2 linked regions of the Rhodobacter capsulatus SB 1003 genome follow. The protein of the gene in region 1 binds, or shares a complex with, the protein of each later gene. Links are inferred from orthologs where the notes say so. Each region holds a gene or a part of one and is shown on either strand. Other genes may lie near its edges. The genes, in order: carB and carA.

The links.
Region 2: the proteins of carB (region 1) and carA are in contact, whole or in part, in a solved structure (PDB 1KEE), measured with the Escherichia coli proteins. The link is inferred for Rhodobacter capsulatus SB 1003 from one-to-one orthologs.

What each region holds. Positions count from the first base shown.
Region 1 is NC_014034.1:563,331-572,503, reverse strand. Bases 1-3,834 are described here. They hold carB (carbamoyl-phosphate synthase large subunit), read left to right. Parts: upstream 1-301; coding sequence 302-3,634; downstream 3,635-3,834. Other genes in these bases: RCAP_RS02680 (outer membrane beta-barrel protein), read left to right, coding at 3,800-3,834; aspS (aspartate--tRNA ligase), read right to left, coding at 1-84. In the rest of the region: more of RCAP_RS02680, read left to right, coding at 3,835-4,507; RCAP_RS02675 (NAD(P)/FAD-dependent oxidoreductase), read left to right, coding at 4,738-5,811; RCAP_RS02670 (carboxymuconolactone decarboxylase family protein), read left to right, coding at 5,858-6,220; RCAP_RS02665 (GH25 family lysozyme), read left to right, coding at 6,318-7,157; RCAP_RS02660 (GcvT family protein), read right to left, coding at 7,319-9,173. UniProt on the Escherichia coli protein: Large subunit of the glutamine-dependent carbamoyl phosphate synthetase (CPSase).
Region 2 is NC_014034.1:1,305,484-1,313,648, reverse strand. The notes cover bases 1,776-4,601. They hold carA (glutamine-hydrolyzing carbamoyl-phosphate synthase small subunit), read left to right. Parts: upstream 1,776-2,518; coding sequence 2,519-3,685; downstream 3,686-4,601. Other genes in these bases: RCAP_RS06175 (glycosyltransferase family 2 protein), read left to right, coding at 3,838-4,601; RCAP_RS06185 (VOC family protein), read left to right, coding at 1,943-2,326; RCAP_RS06190 (c-type cytochrome), read left to right, coding at 1,776-1,835. Also shown: RCAP_RS06205 (Hint domain-containing protein), read right to left, coding at 1-105; lipoyl(octanoyl) transferase LipB, read left to right, coding at 558-1,220; more of RCAP_RS06190, read left to right, coding at 1,422-1,775; more of RCAP_RS06175, read left to right, coding at 4,602-5,910; RCAP_RS06170 (GntR family transcriptional regulator), read right to left, coding at 5,917-6,552; RCAP_RS06165 (pyrimidine 5'-nucleotidase), read left to right, coding at 6,711-7,370; RCAP_RS06160 (hypothetical protein), read left to right, coding at 7,516-7,734; RCAP_RS06155 (hypothetical protein), read left to right, coding at 7,884-8,066. UniProt on the Escherichia coli protein: Small subunit of the glutamine-dependent carbamoyl phosphate synthetase (CPSase).

The sequences.
Region 1 (9,173 bases):
ATGCACCCAGCCGGACAGACGAACTTCCTCACCCGCATTCGCGGCGCTGAGGGCGGCGCAGGTATGGCTGCGATAGGCGTGCATCACTCTCCCCTTTCCCGGGCTTGTCGTATCGACGCCCGATCAACCGCGAAGGCCGGACAAAGTCAAGCCACCCTGCCCGCGGCCGCGGTCAAATCCGCCCGCCGCGCATGGAATGATGCTTGCGCCGCGCCGCCACCCGACTATAACGCCCATCAATTTGCGCACCGGACCCCAAGGCCCGGTGCGTCTTGCCGCGCCATCCATGAAGGGGTCCCCCATGCCGAAGAGAACCGACATCCAGTCCATCCTCATCATCGGCGCCGGTCCCATCATCATCGGGCAGGCCTGCGAATTCGACTATTCCGGCGCGCAAGCCTGCAAGGCCCTGCGGGAAGAAGGCTACCGGGTCATTCTGGTGAACTCGAACCCGGCGACGATCATGACCGACCCGGAAATGGCCGATGCGACCTATATCGAGCCGATCACCCCCGAGGTCGTGGCGAAGATCATCGAAAAGGAACGCCCCGACGCGCTTTTGCCGACGATGGGCGGGCAGACCGGCCTGAACACCTCGCTTGCCTTGGCCGACATGGGCGTGCTGGAGAAATTCGGGGTCGAGCTGATCGGCGCCAACCGCGAGGCCATCGAGATGGCCGAAGACCGCAAGCTTTTCCGCGAGGCGATGGACCGGATCGGGCTGGAAAACCCGAAAGCCACGATCATCTCGGCGCCGAAGCTGGAAAACGGCAAATACGACATCTCGGCCGGCGTGCGTCAGGCGCTGATCGATCTGGAACATATCGGCCTGCCCGCGATCATCCGCCCGGCCTTTACCCTTGGCGGCACCGGCGGCGGCGTCGCCTATAACCGCGACGATTACGAGGCCATCGTGCGCTCGGGCCTTGATGCTTCGCCCGTGGCGCAGGTGCTGATCGATGAATCGCTGCTGGGCTGGAAAGAATACGAGATGGAGGTTGTCCGCGACAAAGCCGACAATGCCATCATCGTCTGCTCGATCGAAAACGTCGATCCGATGGGCGTGCACACCGGCGATTCCATCACCGTCGCCCCGGCGCTGACGCTGACCGACAAGGAATATCAGATCATGCGCAACGGCTCGATTGCCGTTCTGCGCGAAATCGGTGTCGAAACCGGCGGCTCGAACGTGCAATGGGCGATCAACCCGAAAGACGGGCGCATGGTGGTGATCGAGATGAACCCGCGGGTGTCGCGGTCCTCGGCGCTGGCCTCGAAAGCCACGGGTTTCCCGATTGCGAAGATCGCGGCGAAACTGGCCGTCGGCTACACGCTCGATGAACTTGACAACGACATCACCAAGGTCACGCCCGCGTCCTTCGAACCCACCATCGACTATGTCGTGACCAAGATCCCGCGCTTTGCGTTCGAGAAATTCCCCGGTTCCAAGCCCGAGCTGACCACCGCGATGAAATCGGTGGGCGAGGCGATGGCGATTGGCCGGACCTTCCACGAATCGGTGCAAAAGGCGCTGGCCTCGATGGAAACCGGCCTGACCGGCTTTGACGAAATCGCCATCGAGGGCGCGCCCGACAAGGCCGCCGTGATCAAGGCGATCTCGCGTCAGACCCCGGACCGGATGCGGCTGATTGCGCAGGCGATGCGCCACGGGCTGAGCGACGAGGAAATCGTCACCGCCACCGCCTTTGATCCGTGGTTCCTCGCCCGCATCCGCGAAATCGTCGAGGCCGAGGCCGCGATCCGCAAGAACGGCCTGCCGCTTGATGAAAAGGGCCTGCGCAAGCTGAAGATGATGGGCTTCACCGATGCGCGTCTGGCGAAACTGACCGGCCGCGACGAGGGTCAGGTCCGCCGCGCGCGGCGCAATCTGGGCGTCACCGCCGTCTTCAAGCGCATCGACACCTGCGCCGCCGAATTCGAGGCGCAGACCCCCTACATGTATTCGACCTATGAAGTCCCGGCGATGGGCGATGTCGAATGCGAGGCCCGGCCCTCGGACCGCAAGAAGGTCGTCATCCTGGGCGGTGGCCCGAACCGGATCGGTCAGGGGATCGAATTCGATTACTGCTGCTGCCATGCCTGCTTCGCGCTGACGAAGGCGGGTTATGAAACCATCATGATCAACTGCAACCCGGAAACGGTGTCGACCGACTATGACACCTCGGACCGGCTCTATTTCGAGCCGCTGACGCTGGAACATGTGCTGGAAATCCTGCGCGTCGAACAGGATAACGGCACGCTGCACGGCGTGATCGTGCAATTCGGCGGCCAGACGCCGCTGAAGCTCGCGAATGCGCTGGAAGCCGAGGGGATTCCGATCCTGGGCACCACGCCGGACGCCATCGACCTCGCCGAAGACCGCGAGCGCTTCCAGCAGCTGCTCAACGATCTGGAGCTGAAGCAGCCGGTCAACGGCATCGCCTCGACCGAGGCGCAAGCCTTTGAAATTGCGGGCCGTGTCGGCTATCCGCTGGTCATTCGCCCGTCCTATGTTCTGGGCGGCCGCGCCATGGAAATCGTCCGCGACACCGAGCATCTGAAACGCTACATCACCACCGCCGTCACCGTCTCGGGCGACAGCCCGGTTCTGCTCGACAGCTATCTTTCGGGCGCGATCGAGGTGGATGTGGATGCGCTCTCGGATGGCAAGACCGTCCATGTCGCGGGGATCATGCAGCATATCGAGGAAGCGGGCGTCCATTCGGGCGATTCCGCCTGCTCGCTGCCGCCCTATTCGCTCTCGCGCGAGACCGTGGCGGAGCTGAAAGCCCAGACCGAGAAAATGGCGCTGGCGCTTGGCGTCGTCGGGCTGATGAACGTGCAATTCGCGATCAAGGACGGGGTGATCTATGTGCTGGAGGTGAACCCGCGCGCCAGCCGCACCGTGCCCTTCGTCGCCAAGGCGACCGACAGCGCCATTGCCTCGATCGCGGCGCGGCTGATGGCGGGCGAGCCGATGGCGAATTTCCCGCTGCGCGCCGCCTATCCCGAAGGTGTCGGCCCGGAGACCCCCCTGCCCTTCGCCGATCCGCTGACCTTGGCCGATCCGAACACGCCCTGGTTCTCGGTCAAGGAAGCGGTGCTGCCCTTTGCCCGCTTCCCGGGTGTCGATACGCTGCTTGGGCCGGAAATGCGCTCGACCGGCGAGGTGATGGGCTGGGACCGCAACTTCCCGCGCGCCTTCCTCAAGGCGCAGATGGGCGCGGGCACGCATCTGCCGGAAAGCGGCCGGGTGTTCCTGTCGATCAAGGATGCCGACAAGTCGGACGATCTGGCCAATGCCGCCCGCGATCTGATCGCGATGGGCTTCACGCTCGTTGCCACCCGTGGCACCGGCGCCTGGCTGAAGGAAAAGGGCGTCGAGGCCGAGGCGGTGAACAAGGTCTACGAGGGCCGTCCGAACATCGTCGACCGGCTCAAGAACGGCGATATCGCGCTGGTCTTCAACACCACCGATGGCAACCAGTCGGTGTCGGACAGCCGCGAGATCCGCGCCGTCGCGCTTTACGACAAGATCCCCTATTTCACCACCGCCGCCGCCTCCATCGCCGCCGTCGCCGCGATGAAGAGCCGCGCCGAGGGCGAAATCTCGGTCCGGCCGCTGCAGGCGTAAGCAGGCACGGCCGCGCCGCGGGCGCCTTGCCGCCCGAAACCAGCCCTGCCCTCCCGTCGGGGGGGGGGCAGGATGCCGCAGCGCCTTCACAAGCCCGTGCGGGTCATTGCCCCACCGCAGCCACAGGCGTAAGCCCCGGTTCACATACAGAAACTGGAGGCAGGAATGAAACGCATCATCCTCACCGCGGCCTGTGCGGCCGCGCTTTTCTCGCATGCCGCGATGGCGGGCGAGCTGACCGGGGCCTCGATCGGGCTCGACTACAACACGCTGATGAACGACGACAACGGCCGTCTGGACAAGAAAACGCTGTCGGGCAGCGCCGAATACGGCATCGACCCGAACTTCAGCCTGCAGGGCGATCTGGCCTATGCCAAAGTCCGCTCGCTGGAGGCCGACGGCTACGAAGCCACCGTGCACGGCATCTATCACGCCAATGACACTGCCTCGTTCGGCGTCTTCGCCGGGCGCTCGGACAGCAACGAGCTGGGCCTTGGCCTGAACTACACCGGCCTTGAAGCCGGGCTGGAATTCGGCGCGTTCGAGAGCGACATCTACCTTGCCAGCGGCACGCAGAACGACATGAACGCGACGCTGCTGGGCCTTGGCACCACCTACAACGCCTCGGAAGCGGCCAGCGTCGGGCTGTCCTATGACCGCGCCGAAGTGGTGACGCTCGACGCCTCGCGCGTGCAGCTCGAAGGCGAATACCGCATCGGCCAATATGCCCTGACCGCACAGGTCGGCCATGCCAAGTTCGAAGACGCCTATTCCGACAATTACATCGGCGTCGGCGCGAAGATGACCTTCGGCGCGAAACGCGGCGCGACCTTCGACCGTCGCGGCATCCTCGAGGCCTGGCCGGGCCTCTGAGGCAAGATCGGGGCCGGGGCATCGCAGCAGCGCGCCCCGGCCCTGTCATCCCGGCCCTAAAGGAACGGCACCAGCGGCACGCTGTCGCCGCAGGCCGCCAGAGCCAGCAGAAGTCCAAGCATCCAAACCTGTTTCATCGTACCCTCCTTGGCTGTCCTCAGCCTAGGCCCGGAAGGGGGCACGACGCAATCACCCTTTTCTTTGCGCCGGTCGCCCCCTAACCTGTCGCCATGCAGACCGATTTCCTCATTCTTGGCGGTGGCATCGCGGGGCTTTCCGCGGCCGCCCATCTCGCCCCCCTCGGCACGGTGACGCTGCTCGAGGCCGAGGCCGATCTGGCCTATCACGCCTCTGCCCGCTCGGCCGCGCTTTATGAACCGCGTTATGGCAATCCGGTCGTGGTGGCGCTCTCGCTTGCCTCGCAGGGCTTCTACGAAGGCTCCGGGCTGCTGACCCCGCGCGGGCTGATGGTGGTCGATGACGCGGGTCACGAGGCCCGGTTTCGCGACCATCTTGCACATTTTCAACTGGAGGCGCTGACGATCCCCGAGGCGCAGGCGCTCTGGCCGATCCTGAACCCCGAAACGGTCGCCTTTGCGGGCTATGCCGACCGGGCGAAGGACATCGACACCGACGCGCTTCTGGCCCGCTACACCCGCGAGGCCCGGGCGGCAGGCGCCACGATCCGCACCCGGTCCCGCGCCGCCCGGATCACCCGCACCCCCGCGGGCTGGGAGGTCGAGGCCGCGGGCGCCATCTTCACCGCGAAGATCGTGATCAATGCCGCAGGCGCCTGGGCCGATCAGGTGGCCGCGCTGGCCGGGGCAAGGCCGCTTGGCATCACGCCGCTGCGCCGCTCGATGGCGCGCATTCCGGCCCCCGAGGGACTGGATGTCCGCCGCTGGCCGATGGTGATCGGCGGCGGCGAAGACTGGTACATGAAGCCCGATGCCGGGGCGCTGATCGTTTCCCCCGCCGACGAGGACCCGATGGAGCCGCAGGACGCCTGGGCCGATGACATGGTTCTGGCCGAGGGGCTGGCGCGCTATGAGGAGGCGGTGACCGCCCCGGTGACCCGGCTTCTGGCGAATTGGGCCGGGCTGCGCAGCTTTGCGCCGGACCGTGCCCCGGTGATCGGCTTTGACACCGCCGCGCCCGGATTTTTCTGGCTGGCCGGTCAGGGCGGCTACGGCTTCCAGCTGGCCCCTGCGGCCGCCGAACTTGTGGCCGATCTGATCGCGGGCCGCCCGCCCGCGCTCGACCGCGCGCTTCTGTCCGCGCTTGCGCCGTCGCGTTTCGATTGACATTCCATAATTTGAATATATCAAGGTCTCAAATCAGGAGGCCCAGATGAGCTACAAGACGAAGATCGAGACGATGCGCGGCGAGCTGCGGGTGATGCGCAAGATCATCCCCGAGGCGATGCGCGGCTTTGGCGAGATGGAAAAGGCCATCACCGAGAACGGGGTGATGGACAAGCGGCAAAAGGAATGGATCGCGCTGGCCATGGGCATCGCGCAGCGCTGCGAGCCCTGCATCGGCTTTCACATCGGCGCGATGATGCGCGCGGGCGGCACGCGCGAGGAATTCGCCGACATCTGCGCCGTGGCGATCCAGATGGGCGGCGGCCCGGCGATGATGTATGCGGCCCATGCCTTGGCCTGCTGGGACGAACTTGCCGCCGAGCAGGCGGGCACCCCCACCACCGCCTGAGCGGCGCAAATTTCCGCCAGCCCGGCTGCGCCCCCGTGACAGCGGGGGCGTTTTGCGTCACCCTTGGCGCAATCAGACCAGCACGGGCAGAGCAGGCATGCGGATTTCGACACTCATTTTCACCACGGCGCTGTGCGCGCTGGTTCTGGGCTGCGGGCATCACGGGCGCGGACATCACGGCGCGGTCAAGGGGCGGCTCGAATCGCCCTCGGGCCTCGATGCCGCCGCTTACCGCGCCCCCGGCCTGCCCCGCGGCTTTGGCGACACCGATCCGCATGAATGGCAGGGCATCACGCCCGCGCATTACGCCGTGCACGGGCTCGATGCGTCGCGCTATCAGGGCGCGATCGACTGGCGGGCGGCGCGGCAGGCGGGGGTGTCCTTTGCCTGGCTCAAGGCGACCGAGGGCGGCGACCGCGTCGATCCGGGCTTCGCGCTGAATGCCGGCGCGGCGCGGGCGGCGGGGGTGCCGGTCGGCGGCTATCATTTCTTCTATTTCTGCCGCCCGGCCTCGGAACAGGCGGCCTGGTTCATCCGCAACGTGCCGAAAGTGGCGGGCGATCTGCCGCCGGTGCTCGACATCGAATGGAACCCCGATTCGCCCAGCTGCAAGCTGCGCCCCGAGGCCGCCAAGGTGCGGTCCGAGATGCGCACCTTCCTGAGCCTGCTCGAACGCCATTACGGCACCCAACCCGTCGTCTACACCACGCCGGGTTTCTACAAGGACAACGATCTGGGCAGCCTGTCGGGGGTGGATTTCTGGCTGCGCGCGGTGACGGCGCATCCCTCCGAGCGCTACCCGGGCGAGCGCTGGACCTTCTGGCAATATACCGGCACCGGCGTCGTGCCGGGCGTCGGCGGCATCGTCGACATCAACGCCTTTGCAGGCTCGCGCGCGGCCTGGGGCGCCTGGCTCTCTGCCCGCGCCCAGCGCTGAACGGAGAAAGGGGGGCGCTGCCCCCCTCTTGGCCTTCGGCCAAGTCTCCCCCCGGCGTATTTTCACCAAGAAAAAACACGCCCGCTTTTTCTTGGTCCAAATACGCCCTTGCGACGGGGGCCCGAAGCGAACGGGCCGGGGTTTCCCCCGGCCCGCCTGTTTCAGCCATCCTTGCGGATGCGGGCGTTCGTCGGATCATGCGGGCTGTCCTCAGTCACCACCGCATCCCATTCCTTCAGCTGGATCTTCACCTTCAGCTTGGTGCCCACCTCGGCCAGATCGGGGCGGACATAGCCCATGCCGATCTGCTTGCCGAAGGCCACCGACCAGCCGCCCGAGGTCAGACGCCCGACCTTTTCGCCGTTGTGGATCAGCGCTTCCTTGCCCCAGGGATCGGTGTCCGACGGCCCGTCGATGAGCAGCGTCACGCATTTCGCGCGAATGCCGGTGTCGAGCATCGCCTGTTTGCCGCGGAACTCCTTCGACAGGTCGATGAAGCGATCAAGCCCGGCTTCCATCGGCGTCGCGTCGCGGCCCAGTTCGTTGCCGAAGGCGCGATAGCTCTTTTCCTGCCGCAGCCAGTTCTGCGCCCGCGCGCCCACGGGTTTCAGCCCGTGTTTCGGCCCGACCGACCAGATCAGATCCCAGAGGTAGCGGCCGAATTCGATCGGGTAATGCAGTTCCCAGCCAAGCTCGCCGGTATAGGCCACGCGGATTGCCCGCACCGGGCACATGCCAAGCTCGATGGTGCGGCAGCTGAGCCAGGGGAAGCGCTTGTTGCCCAGAACGGTGTCCGGCGCCGCATCCTTGACGATTTCGGCCAGGATCGCGCGCGCATTCGGACCGGCCAGCGCATAGACGCCCCATTGCGTGGTGACATCGTGGATGTCGATGTGCCCGCCGCCCTGCGCCATGAAGTCATCGGCAGATTTCTGCAGGAAATCATAATCATAGGCGGTCCAGGCCCCGGCAGAGATCAGGTAGTACTCGTTCTCCGCCAGACGGACGATCGTATATTCCGTCCGCGTCGTGCCCGCATCGGTCAGCGCATAGGTCAGGTTGATCCGCCCCACCGCGGGCAGCTTGTTGCAGGTGAAGTGGTCGAGGAAGGCCGTCGCGCCCGGACCGCGCACCAGATGCTTGGTGAAGGCCGAGGCGTCGATGATCCCCGCGGTGTCGCGGATCGCTTGCGCTTCCGCGACCGCATGCGGCCACCAGGCGCCGCGGCGGAAGCTGCGGGAATTGTGGTCGAAATCGGCGGGCGCATCAACCGGGCCATAATAGTTCGGGCGTTCCCAGCCGTTCACCTGACCCATCTGCGCGCCCAGCGCGATCTGGCGGTCATAGGCGGGCGCCGTGCGCAGCGGGCGGCAGGCTTCGCGTTCTTCATCCGGGTGGTGCAGGATGAAGACGTGGTCGTAGCATTCCTCGTTCTTGCGCGCGGCATATTCGGTGGTCATCCAGTTGCCGTAACGCTTCGGATCAAGGCTGGCCATGTCGATCTCGGCCTCGCCATTCACCATCAGCTGCGCCAGATAATAGCCGGTGCCGCCCGCCGCGGTGATGCCGAACGAGAACCCTTCCGCCAGCCACATGTTGCGCAGACCCGGGGCCGGACCGACCAGCGGGTTGCCATCGGGCGTGTAGCAGATCGGGCCGTTGAAATCGTCTTTCAGACCAACGGTTTCCGAAGAGGGAATCCGGTGGATCATCGACATGTATTCCGCCTCGATCCGCTCCAGATCGAGCGGGAAGAGATCGGCGCGGAAGGTTTCCGGCACGTCATAAAGGAACCGGGCCGGGGCGCCCTTTTCATAGGGCCCAAGGATCCAGCCGCCGCGTTCCTCGCGCACATACCATTTCGCATCGGCATCGCGCAGAACCGGGTGTTCCGGGTTATTCTTGCGCCATTCCTGCAGCATCGGATCGGGCTCGGTGACGATGAACTGATGTTCCACCGGAATCGCCGGGATCTTGATGCCCAAAAGCCGCGCCGTGCGCTGCGCGTGGTTGCCC
Region 2 (8,165 bases), 740 kb from region 1 along the record:
CCAGGCGGGATCGACCTTGAACTGCGCCCCCGGCCAGAGCGTCGAGCCTCCGCCCTCGACCTGGAACTGGGCCCCATACAATCCCTGAACAGTCCAGGTCGTCATCTTCCGCCGCCTCACCCGCCCCCGACGTCGCGGCCGGGCATCCGCGCGAGCGTGCCGCAATTTCCTCAATGCAGCCTTAACGCGGGCGGAAATCCCCCTGTTTTCAAGCCGAAGCCCGAGGGCAAGCAATGACGCAGCCGGAAATGACGAAGCCCGGGGTGGTGCCCCGGGCTTGCGGCCATCCGGCCAGTGGTGCGGTTGAAAAGACTCGAACTTTCACGGGAGTTACCCCACAGCGACCTCAACGCTGCGCGTCTACCAATTCCGCCACAACCGCATGTTCTGGCTTGGTGAGGGGCGATTTAGCCGAGCCTGCAGGGAATGAAAAGCCCCAATTTGCGGGTTTCGGAAAATCTCTTGCGCGACGCCGGGGCAGGACCGCCCCCGCCCGGCCCGAATCCGGCTTGAGACACGCAAGCGATTGTTTTACCCCAAGGGCAGGAGAGTTGCGCATGCCTGAATGGATCACCTCGGATCGTCCCGTGCCCTACCCCGACGCGCTGGCCTTCATGGAAGCGCGGGTGGCCGCGATCGCCGCGGGTACCGCGCCCGAGGCGATCTGGCTGCTGGAACATCCCGCCCTTTACACCGCGGGCACCTCGGCGCGGGCCGCCGATCTGACCGACCCGGACCGGTTCCCGGTCTACGCGGCCGGGCGCGGCGGCCAATACACCTATCACGGCCCCGGGCAGCGCGTCGTCTATGTCATGCTTGATCTGAACAAGCGCGGCCGCGACGTGCGCTGCTTCGTGCAGGCGCTGGAAACCTGGGTGATCGGCGCGCTGGCCGAATTCAACGTCAAGGGCGAGATCCGCGACGGTCGCGTCGGCGTCTGGGTGACCCGCCCCGAGAAGCCGCCGATGCCCGATGGCACGCCGCGCGAGGACAAGATCGCCGCGATCGGGGTGAAGCTGCGGCGCTGGATCAGCTTTCACGGCCTCTCGATCAATGTCGACCCGGATCTGAGCCATTTTTCCGGCATCGTGCCCTGCGGCATCCGCGAGCATGGCGTGACCTCGCTCGTCGATCTGGGGCTGCCGGTGACGATGGCCGATCTCGACCTGGCGCTGCGGGCCCGGTTCGAGACCGATTTCACCCCGCGCTGCGGCGGCTGAGCCGCGCCGCAAGGCCTGCCGGAGGGGCGGCATTTCATCTGGCATTCACTTTGCGTCCGGATTCTTGCCCCGCGGGTCATGGAATTGAAACAAAGGGATATGCGCGACCTTTTGCCTTGTGGTAAAGCGTGGACCGGGTAAGGAATCTGCCCCTTGGCCCCGGCTCCAGACCGGGCAAGCAAACAGACCAAGGATACAGCGATGAAGATCAGCCTCACTGCCGCCACTGTCGCCGCGCTCGTGCTCGCCGCCCCCGCTTTCGCGGGCGACGCCGCGAAGGGCGAAAAAGAATTCAACAAGTGCAAGACCTGCCACTCGATCATCGCGCCCGACGGGACCGAGATCGTGAAAGGCGCGAAGACCGGCCCGAACCTCTACGGCGTCGTCGGCCGCACCGCCGGCACCTACCCGGAGTTCAAATACAAGGACTCGATCGTCGCGCTCGGCGCCTCGGGCTTCGCCTGGACCGAGGAAGACATCGCGACCTATGTGAAAGACCCGGGCGCCTTCCTGAAGGAAAAACTCGACGACAAGAAAGCCAAGACCGGCATGGCGTTCAAACTCGCCAAGGGCGGCGAAGACGTCGCGGCCTATCTGGCCTCGGTCGTGAAATAAGATCCGGCAGATCCGGTTCCGGGCCCGGTCGGTTCTCCGACCGGGCCTTTTCATTTGGCCAGGACGGCCGGAGGGCGTAGCCTGCAAGGATCAACCGGAGGTTTCCGATGCAGCTGCGCTATGTCATCCTTTACGTGCCCGACGTCCCCGCCACGATGGCCTTCTATGCCGAAGCCTTCGGGCTTGAGCGCGGCTTCCTGCACGAAAGCGGCACTTTCGGCGAAATGGTCACCGGCGCCACGAAGCTCTGCTTCACCGCGGTGTCGCTGATGGAACAGATCGGCAAACAGGTCGCCACGACGCCCCCCGCCCTGCCCTCCTTCGAACTCGCCTTCGAGACCGAAGACGTTGCCGCCGCCCTCGCCCGCGCCCTTGCCGCGGGCGCCAGCCTCGTGCAGGGGGTCGAGCGCATGGACTGGGGCCAGACCACCGCCTATGTCCGCAGCCCCGAAGGCACGCTGGTCGAGATCTGCACCCCCGTCACGGCATGAGCCCGGCTGCGCTTTCACCTTGGCGAAAATATCCCGGGGGGAGTCCGAAGGACGGGGGGCAGCGGCCCGCTCTGCGCCCGACCGCACGCCAACCGCATGATTTTCCTCACAATCTTATTCCCGCCCGCAGGTCTTGACCAATCCTGCCCCTCCCCGTAGGTTCGGTCGAATTTTGCCCCGGAGAGTCGCGCCATGCCCATGAGCCCCCAGTCGTCGGAAAAACCCACCGCGCTCATCGTCACCGCAGACGGACAGCTCTTCTACGGCCGAGGCTTCGGGGCCACCGGCGAAACCGTCGCCGAGCTGGTCTTCAACACCGCGATGACCGGCTATCAGGAAATCATGACCGACCCGTCTTACGCCGGTCAGGTCGTCACCTTCACCTTCCCCCATGTCGGCAATGTCGGCGTCACCCCCGAGGATGACGAGACCGCCGAGCCCGTCGCCGCCGGTCTGGTGGTGAAATGGGACCCGACCGAGCCCTCGAACTGGCGGTCGGTGGAAAATCTGGTCGGCTGGCTGCAAAAGCGCGGCCGGATCGGCGTCGGCGGCATCGACACGCGGCGCCTGACCCGGGCGATCCGGCAGCAGGGCGCGCCCCATGTGGCGATCGCCCACAACCCCGAGGGCGTCTTCGACATCGAGGCGCTGGTGAAAAAGGCCCGCGACTGGAAGGGGCTTGTCGGGCTTGACCTGGCGAAAGACGTCACCTGCGCGCAAAGCTACACCTGGGACGAACAGCGCTGGGCCTGGCCCGAGGGCTACACCCGCCGCGAGGGTCCCGGCTTCAAGGTCGTCGCGATCGATTACGGCGCGAAACGCAACATCCTGCGCTGCCTTGCCTCGGCCGGTTGCGACGTCACCGTTCTGCCCGCCACTGCCACCGCCGAGGATGTCCTGGCGCTGAACCCCGAGGGCGTGTTCCTGTCGAACGGCCCGGGGGATCCGGCGGCGACCGGCGCCTATGCCGTGCCGATGATCCAGGGCGTTCTGGCGACCGATCTGCCGCTCTTCGGGATCTGCCTTGGCCATCAGATGCTGGCACTGGCGCTGGGCGCGAAGACGATCAAGATGAACCACGGCCATCACGGCGCGAACCATCCGGTCAAGGATCTCACCACCGGCAAGGTCGAGATCACCTCGATGAACCACGGCTTCGCCGTCGATGCCCAGACCCTGCCCGCGGGCGTCAAGGAAACCCATGTCAGCCTGTTCGACGGGTCGAACTGCGGCATCGCGGTCGAGAATCGCCCCGTCTTCTCGGTGCAATATCACCCCGAAGCCAGCCCCGGACCGCAGGACAGCCTGTATCTCTTCGAGCGTTTCGCCGCTGCGATGGCCGCCCGCCGCGCGGCCTGACGCAAGTTATCCACAGACGTTCGCGCTGTGTTCCGGCCGCCTTCGGGCGGCCGAAAAAATGACTCGCAGAATCCGCTTCAACAGGCGTTTTGGTTAACCCAAGATTAACCAAAAAGGCGAAACTGTGACCCCGTATTCTACCCGGGGGCGAAATGCGCGGATCCAGTCATCTCAATGCAAGGCGCGTCGCGGCTGTGGCCCCCTGGCCGAAAGCCTCGGTCGCGGACGCATCGCCCCCGCAGGACGGGGCCCCCGACGCGGCAGAGGCCGGGGGGGTGACGATCGGGCGGCCACGGCGGCCGCAGCCGGATCGTCGGCAACTGGGGCAGATCCTGCTGGAGATGGGGGCGGTGCAGCCGGGCGATCTGCTCAAGGCGCTGGCGCTGCGCAACCGTCAGGACGTGCGGCTGGGCGACATCCTTCTGACAAATGGCTGGGTGACCGAGGCCGATCTGATGGCGGCGCTGGCGCGGCAGTCGCATGCGGCGGTGATCGACCTTCTGGCAGAGCCGCCCGATCCGCGCCTGATCGACACGCTCGGCCCCGAACTCTGCCTCAAGGAGGCGATGGTGCCCTGGCGGCGCATCGGCGGCGTCACCCTGATCGCCACCGCCCGGCCCGAACATTTCACCCGGCTCGCCGCCGACCTGCCGCCCGACTACGGTCCCTACCGGATGGCGCTGGCGCCCGAACGCGACGTGCACGGGGCGCTGCTGGCGCGGCGCCAGACCGCCCTGATCCGCCGCGCCGAGGTCAAGGTCGACCCCGACCGCTCCTGCCGCACCCATAACGAGAAACTGGCGGCCCGGCTGGTGCTTGCGGTCACCGCCGTCTCGGTCGCGGGGCTGATCCTGGCCCCGGTGGCGGTCTTTGCGGTGCTGTTCCTCTGGGCGATGGTCACGCTTTACGCCACGATGGGGCTGAAGCTGGTGGCCTGGATCGCCGAGATGACGGCGCAGCGCCGCGCCCGGGCCGGGGCCGCGCAGCGGGCGCTGCGCCCCGCGCCGATGCGGCGGCTGCCGATCATCTCGATCATGGTGCCGCTTTACAAGGAACGCGACATCGCCACGCGGCTGGTCGAACGGCTGTCGCGGCTGAACTGGCCGCGCGAATTGCTCGACATCCTGCTCGTCGTCGAACAGACCGACCGCACCACGCGCGAGGCGCTGTCCGGGGCCACGCTGCCGCGCTGGATGCGCGTCGTCACCGTGCCCGCGGGGCCGATCCAGACCAAGCCGCGGGCGCTGAACTATGCGCTGAACTTCTGCCGCGGCTCGGTGATCGGGGTCTATGACGCCGAGGACATGCCCGAGCCCGAACAGCTGCACATCGTCGCCCGCCGCTTCGCCGAAAGCCCGCCCGAGGTCGCCTGCCTGCAGGGCATTCTGGATTACTACAACCCGCGCACGAACTGGCTCGCGCGCTGTTTCACCATCGAATATGCGGCCTGGTTCCGCGCCATGCTGCCCGGCCTTGCGCGGCTGGGCCTTGTGGTGCCGCTGGGGGGGACGACGCTGTTCTTTCGCCGCGGCCCGCTGGAGGACCTGGGCGGCTGGGATGCGCATAATGTCACCGAAGACGCCGATCTGGGCATCCGTCTGGCGCGGGCGGGCTACCGGACCGAGCTGATCCCGGCGGTCACGCACGAGGAAGCCAATTGCCGCGCCGTGCCCTGGGTCAAGCAGCGCTCGCGCTGGCTCAAGGGCTATGCGATGACCTGGGCCGTGCACATGCGCGATCCGGCGCGGCTTTGGCGCGACCTTGGGCCGAAGCGGTTCTTTGGCGTGCAGATCCTGATCCTCGGCGCGCTGTCGCAATATCTGCTGGCGCCGCTTCTGTGGACCTGCTGGCTGATCCTGTTCGGGATCTGGCATCCGATTTCGGCGATCATGTCGGAAGGGCTGGAAAACTGGCTTCTTTTCACCTTCGTGCTGACCGAGATCATCAACATCACCGTCGGCGCCTGGGCGGTGCGCGGCAAGGACCACCGCCATCTGATCCCCTGGGTGCCGACGCTGAACCTCTATTTTCCCTTGGGCGCGCTGGCGGGCTGGAAGGCGATCTACGAGGTGATCACCAAGCCCTTTTACTGGGACAAGACCGTGCATGGCGTCTTTGACGGGGTGCATCACATGTCCGCCCCGGCGCTGCGCCCGGATCTGGCGACGGAAATGCCGCCGCCCGGCCCGCCGCCGCGCACGCCGCTGGCGCCGCTGATCGACTGAACCGGCTCAGGGATGTTCGGTCCGGGCTTCGGCATCCAGCTTCAGCCGGGTCTCGAAAGCCTGCGAAATGTGATGGCGCAGCGCCCCCGCCGCCGCATCGGCATCGCCCGCGCCGATCGCATCGACAATCGCCTGATGCTCGTCAAGCGCCTTTTCCCCCCGCCCCTCGGCCGCCAGAGAGGTCGTCGCCAGAAGCGCCATCGAGCGATGCACAAGGTCAAGCTGCTGCACCAGATAGCGGTTGTGCGAAGCCAGATGCAGCTGCCGGTGAAAGCGCTTGTTCGCCCGGGCCAGCGCGATCGGATCGTCCTGTTGCGCCCGGTCCAGATCGATCATCTCCTGCAGCACCCGGATTTCCTCGGGCGCGGCATGTTTCGCCGCCAGCCGCGCCGCCAGCGCCTCGAGTTCCGCGCGCACCGCGTAAAGCTCGGCCAGCTGGTTGTGATCAAGCGAGGCGACGATCAACGAACGCCCGTCACGCGCCAGCATCGCCTGGGTCTCCAGCCGTTGCATCGCCTCGCGCACCGGCGTGCGCGACACCCCGAAGCGCTCGGCCAGTTCCGATTCGACCAGCCGGTCCCCCGGTCGGTAAAGCCCGGCATCGATCGCTTCGAGAATGAGCGTATAGGCGTCCTTCTGCATCGAAATCCCGACCTTTCCAATTCCGCGCTCCCATTGTATGCCGCAGTATGCGGACTCGGAGCGGGGGGCAGATTAGGCGCAGCCTTGCGCCGTGACAAGCCGCCACAGTTGCAAATCCGACGCTTTGCCCTACCTGCCCGACGCTTCCTGGTGAGATCATGCCCGCATCCGAGTTTTCCCACGTCTGTCACTGGGTCTTCGACCTTGATCACACGCTGTACCCGCCCTCGGCGCGGCTCTTCGATCAGATCGAAGTGCGGATGACTGCCTATGTGATGCGCGCGCTGGGTGTTGACGCCGCCGAGGCCGACCGGCTGCGCGACCAGTACTGGCGCAGTCACGGCACCACGCTGGCCGGGCTGATGCAGGTGCATGGCGTCGATCCCGCGCCCTATCTGCACGAGGTGCATGACATCGACTTTTCGGCGCTGACGCCCGATCCCGAGCTGCGCGCGGCGATCGCCGATCTGCCGGGGCAGAAGATCGTCTTCACCAACGGCTCGGCGCCCTATGCGCAAAAGGTTCTGGCGGCGCGCGGGCTTGACGGGCTGTTCGACGGCATTTTCGGCGTCGAACATGCCGAGTATCATCCGAAACCCGCCGCCCGCGCCTTTACCACCGTCTTCGGCCGCGCCGGGGTCGATCCGGCCCGCGCCGCGATGTTCGAAGACGATCCGCGCAATCTGGCCGTGCCGCATCAGCTGGGCATGCGCACCATACATGTGGCAGAGCACCCCGCCCCCGCCCCCCATATCCAGCACCATACCGCCGACCTGCCGCGCTTCCTGCGCAGCCTGCGTGCCGCGCGCCATCACTGAGGGCCCGCTGTCTCGCTCTCGGGACAGGTCGGGTTAAAATAATTCTAACCCTGTCCCGCGCGACAACTTGACGCGACTCTGCGCGCTCGTATACAAGCGTATGCAGAATTGGCCGTCCTGGGGGATGGCCTCGGGAGACAGCAGCATGACCATGACCACCGCCGACGGCGCTTTCTCGGGTTCCGATCACGGCCACGCCGAGAAAAAGGATTACACCCTTGCCATGTATCTGATCGCGGCCGTGGTGATCGGGATTGTCGCCGTTGCGGTGGCGACGATGGGTCTGGGCGGGCTGATCCTGTGTGGCGTCGGCGCGACCTGGTTCATGCTGGCACTGCTTGTCGTGATGACCGCGGGTGGCTGAGCCCCTCCAACTCGCACCGCACCAAGGCCCGGGTCGCAGCCCGGGCCTTTTGTCTCTGCGACCATTTGTTGGCTCGTTTCTTGCTTGCATCGGGCAGATTTTCCCGGGGTTCGACTCGCAACCGCCCTTCCCCGGCGAAAGGACCCCTCATGAGCACGACCCAACCCTCCAATGACACCGGCGCCGCCCTCACCCTCTATCTGATCGCCGTCGCGATCTTTGCGGTGATCGTCGCCTCCTATCTGATCGGCGGCCTTGGCGGGCTGATCACCTGCGGCGTCGGCCTGACCGCCGTCGTGATGGTGACGATGGCGATCAGCGCCCGGAACTGACCCCCGCCCCGGGGCCCGGTGATCCCGCGGCCCCGGCCCGATCCCGGCCCGATCCCCGCTGCGGCGAAATGCGGTCTGGGCGATCCGCCGCGTCGATGG